DNA from 2 places in the Priestia sp. FSL W8-0524 genome. Region 2 is predicted to be linked to the other one. Evidence: riboswitches for the same ligand, from Rfam matches in the RefSeq annotation. Region 2 holds a riboswitch; the other holds the start of a gene.
The links. Region 2 has a riboswitch for S-adenosylmethionine ahead of metK (methionine adenosyltransferase). Riboswitches for the same ligand answer to the same signal wherever they lie in the genome.
Positions count from the first base shown of each region.

Region 1: linked by a shared signal. The riboswitch ahead of NST66_RS19045 (hypothetical protein) and the one ahead of metK (methionine adenosyltransferase) in region 2 are both predicted to bind S-adenosylmethionine.

Region 1 covers NZ_JBBOUG010000001.1:3,628,171-3,630,572, forward strand. The annotation lists gene alaP (alanine permease AlaP) at 1-225, opposite strand, end outside; gene NST66_RS19040 (DUF1540 domain-containing protein) at 542-700, opposite strand; gene NST66_RS19045 (hypothetical protein) at 801-1,139, opposite strand; SAM riboswitch class I at 1,209-1,310, opposite strand; gene NST66_RS19050 (hypothetical protein) at 1,432-1,728, shown strand; gene NST66_RS19055 (GNAT family N-acetyltransferase) at 1,741-2,187, opposite strand; gene NST66_RS19060 (hypothetical protein) at 2,269-2,402, opposite strand, start outside.
Region 2 covers NZ_JBBOUG010000001.1:4,518,934-4,521,335, reverse strand. The annotation lists gene pckA (phosphoenolpyruvate carboxykinase (ATP)) at 1-584, opposite strand, end outside; SAM riboswitch class I at 958-1,075, shown strand; gene metK (methionine adenosyltransferase) at 1,208-2,402, shown strand, end outside.

The DNA.
Region 1 (2,402 bases), 890 kb from region 2:
TGCAACAGGTTTTTGAATCGCCATTTCTCCAAGTGCTCTCATAATAAAAAACATAATCATTCCGCTAAATCCATACGCCAATAATATTCCCGGCCCTGCTAATTTAATAGCAGATGCAGATCCAAGAAACAGCCCTACCCCTATGGCTGCTCCTAAGGACATCAGCGTCACATGTCTTTCTTCTAACCCGCGTTTCAATTCTTTCCCCTGAGTTTTCCCCTGCATAAACGTCTCCCCTTTTTCCAATCTGTCAAAACGAGATGAATACAGCTTTTTTGTTAGCGCTTTCATATAAATTTATGCTAAAAGTCAGCTAGGCTGTATATTTTTATTCTATCACCTTTCTCTCGTTTTTCTTTTGTCGAAAAACAAAAAAATTATCGTATCATTTTGTTTAAACGCACAATTAGACGTAGACACTGCTTTTTTACTATGTATTTATTATCGCACCTAAGTAATAGTATTTTTTAAAAAATAGAAAAACGCCGACTCAACTCCGTCAGCGCATCGTTCATTTTATGCTTTTTTATAAAACTAGCAGTTATCTCGCGGGTTCAAAAGTTTTACAGCCAGGTTCTTCCGTTTCAGAAACATGGTGACTACTTTCAGGACTCACAACGTAAATGGACTCTGCACTGCATTTATTTCCCGATTTCCAATACATGCACTCATTCACTTCACATAATACACCTTGGGCCACTGTTATCCCTCCTTTTTTTGTCTTATCTATTTACTACCCGAAATAGAACGCTTCTAACATTTACATGCAAAAAAACCGCTTGTTTATCAAGCGGATCCTTTTACTGCGTGTGTTCAACATACTGTTTTTTAGCTAAATATAATTCACGACTCAGCGTGATCCGCCGTTCTCTCAAGTTCCTTAATTTAACTTGAAACTGTTCATTAGTTGGCTCTTCTTGAATTAAGCGATACGTAAAAGAAATATCTTCATTTAACTGTTTAAAATCTTCCCATATTTCTTGAACGAGTGCGGATTGTTTGTCTTCAAATGAACGATTTTGCTTCGTTTTTAGCGCGGCTAAAATTTCCTGCTGCCACGTTTCGTCTTTTAGTTCTTTTGCTAACAAGTATAGATCTAAATAATCATCAACGCTTAGCGCCTGTTGTGTATTTTTCAATGTCATCACCTTTTCTATACGAAATGTTTCTTCCTAAGAAGAGGATTTCATCATAGAAAAAGATTCCTCTTCTTATCTGTCAGAGCTAGGCTATGCTGGAATTAGCACCATTCAATAATTGTGGTTGCTGAGGCTTCAAAGGGCCAGTCCCTCCACCTCTCTAGATAAGAATATTTCGTTTTTAAATTATTTCTGACTATTCTAATATGTTTTATATGTTATGTCAATAGCTTTTCAATAAAAAGAAAAAAGAAGTAAAATATGGTATGCTTTCATAAAGGATGGTGAGCACATGAAACGATATATGTTATCTGCTTTTTTGGGAAGCTTGCTGCTGCTTCTCAGCATTGCTTTTTCATCTACTTTCCATATTGCAATTGTCAAAACAACCGGAAGCATTGGAGGGATTATTTTAGCAGCAGCGGCTTTGATTATGAACGCACTTGAAGATCCCCCCTCCTCAGATCATACAGGTAGAGGAGCTGTTGAAGTACTAGATAAAGGCGCTGTTTGGGCTACTTATTTACTTTTACTTTCATTACCGAACCTCATCGCATGTATAACATCTTATGTTTTATGGACTCGCTGACATTCACCAACATTACGGACGTTTTGCCACCTGTAGGCTCATTGATATTTGTTTATCTACAAATCCAAGTTCACGGTACACATGCTGTGCAAAATTCCCAGCATGAACGCTGAGTCTGATTTCAGGGTATCCTTTGATAGACAATTCATCAATTGCTTTTTGCATTAACGGCTTGGCTAGACCTTGCCCGCGGTATTCTGGTAAAACATATAACTCGTAGATAAAGCCAATTTCTGCTTTTGAAAAGAAGTCGGCAGATGGACCGACAAAAACCCAGCCTGCAAGTTTATTTTCTTGTCTAGATACTAAATAATAACACCCTTTTTCAAGGGCATTATCAATTAGTTCATTTACGCGTTCAGTTGACGGTTGAAACTGATGCGTTGTTCCTTCAAACAGCGCATCAGCAGATTTCGTCCGAATTTCCTGTATTTCTTCTTCAGTAGCTTTTGCAATCATCACAATCTCTCCTTTCGTGTTCGTTTTCCACATACAGAGATAAATTCCTGCAAAAAAAAGTCTTCGCCTAAGCGAAGACTTTTATTTAAATTCAAAATGTTCTTGATGGTTGCCTTGTTCATCCGTCCAGTTAATCATGATGTCTAAGCCTGCCGCTTTTCCAGGAACAGCAAAATTGGCATAGCGAAAACGCTGACCGCTTTTGCTTAAGTTAG
Region 2 (2,402 bases):
CCAGCGTATTCAGTTCCTCCAATTAGCACAATGCGTCGCTCTAATGAAAGAATAATGAAGGTTTCCGAATTCGTCCCGTCTGTTTCAGGGTCAGCTTTGAACGTTGGAGCTGCTACAATTGTAAACGGCTTCACATCATCATTTGTTTTTTGTTCAGCTGAAGGGCGAATGAATAACTGCTGAGCGAATAGGTTGTGCCATGCAAATTCATTAACTACTTGAATTGGTAACTGATACTTTTTATCAGCTCCAGCATATCCATTAAAAACAAAAAGTTCATCCTGCTTCTTTAAGTGGGTTAAGACTTTTTTGTATAGCGCATCGAATCGCTGAGCAGAAATTGGCTGATTGACGGGTCCCCATTCAACCGTTTTTGAAGATACAGCATCGCTTACAATAAATTTATCCAAAGGAGAGCGACCTGTATATTTTCCGGTTTCGACTGACACAGCACCTGTAGAAGTCAGCGTTCCTTCGCGTCGAGCTAGAATTTTTTCAACAAGTTGTGGAACAGATAATTGGTGTTTTGTTGTTTTTAATTGAAGCAAACCATTTAATTCGATAGACATATCAACAGTACTCATGTGCACTACCTTCCTTTTTAGCTATTATTTATTCATTAATGTTTGAAATTTATAATTAGTATAACACATTTATTTAATTATTCTATACTATTTAACTAAAAATGTTTGTGTATTATAAAAAAATGTACGTTATACCTATTTTAGACACATGTATATGTGCTAGAAGCGAAAAAAGTGAAGCTATTTCAAGTGAAAGCCTTTTTTTGGTCTGTCTTGTTAACCAAACTTCGTGATCATTCTTAATAAGGTATACTATTTTTAAATTTGAGTATGTTACATTAAAACAGATTCAAACATAAAGAGATGATTTCCATTTGAATGTTGTTGACAGTGAAGCGCTTTTTCATGTATTATATGTCCTTGAACGGATACTCTCTTATCCCGAGCTGGTGGAGGGACAGGCCCTGTGAAACCCAGCAACCATCGTCATTTTTTTGTGTAGACGATAAGGTGCTAACCTGATGCAAGGGCACAACCTTGATCGATAAGAGTGAAAGGCTTATGTAGAATTTGATACCTTTCCTCGATACAAGGAAAGGTTTTTTTATATTTTTTAACGTGTAATGAAAATAAGGGAATGAGTACCGTATCACAATGTATCGTATTTATAAGGAGGAAAACTGATGTCAACACAACGTCGTCTGTTCACGTCAGAATCTGTTACAGAGGGACATCCCGATAAAATTTGTGACCAAATTTCTGACTCAATTCTTGATGCTATCCTAGCAAAGGATCCAAATGCTCGTGTTGCTTGTGAAACAAGCGTAACAACTGGTTTAGTTTTAGTAAGCGGTGAAATTACAACTTCTACTTACGTGGATATTCCTAAAACAGTTCGTGAAACAATTAAAGGAATTGGCTATACTCGTGCAAAATACGGATTTGATGCTGAAACTTGTGCAGTATTAACATCTATCGACGAGCAGTCAGCTGATATCGCTGCTGGTGTAGACCAAGCGTTAGAAGCACGTGAAGGTCAAATGTCCGATGAAGAAATCGAAGCAATCGGAGCTGGAGACCAAGGGTTAATGTTTGGTTATGCATGTAACGAAACAAAAGAATTAATGCCTCTTCCAATTTCATTAGCTCATAAACTTGCTCGCCGTCTAACAGAAGTACGTAAAGAAGAAATTCTTCCTTACCTTCGCCCGGATGGTAAAACACAAGTAACAGTTGAATATGATGAAAACAACAAACCTGTTCGCATCGATACAATTGTTATTTCAACTCAGCATCACCCAGAAGTAACGTTAGAGCAAATTCAACGTAACTTAAAAGAATATGTAATTAATCCAGTTGTTCCAAATGAGTTAATTGATGAAAATACAAAGTATTTCATTAACCCAACAGGACGTTTCGTAATCGGCGGCCCTCAAGGAGATGCTGGTTTAACTGGTCGTAAAATTATCGTTGATACTTACGGCGGATATGCTCGTCACGGCGGCGGTGCATTCTCTGGTAAGGACGCAACAAAAGTAGACCGTTCAGCAGCTTATGCAGCTCGTTATGTTGCGAAAAACATTGTAGCAGCTGATCTTGCTGATAAATGTGAAGTACAACTAGCATATGCAATTGGTGTTGCACAGCCAGTATCTATTTCAATTGATACATTCGGTACAGGAAAAGTTTCTGAAGAAGTACTAGTAGATGTAGTACGCAAAAACTTTGACCTACGTCCAGCAGGCATCATTAAAATGCTTGATTTACGTCGCCCAATTTATAAGCAAACAGCAGCTTACGGTCACTTTGGTCGTACAGATGTGGAGCTTCCTTGGGAGTTCACAGACAAAGCTGAAGCATTAAAAACTCAAGCTTTAG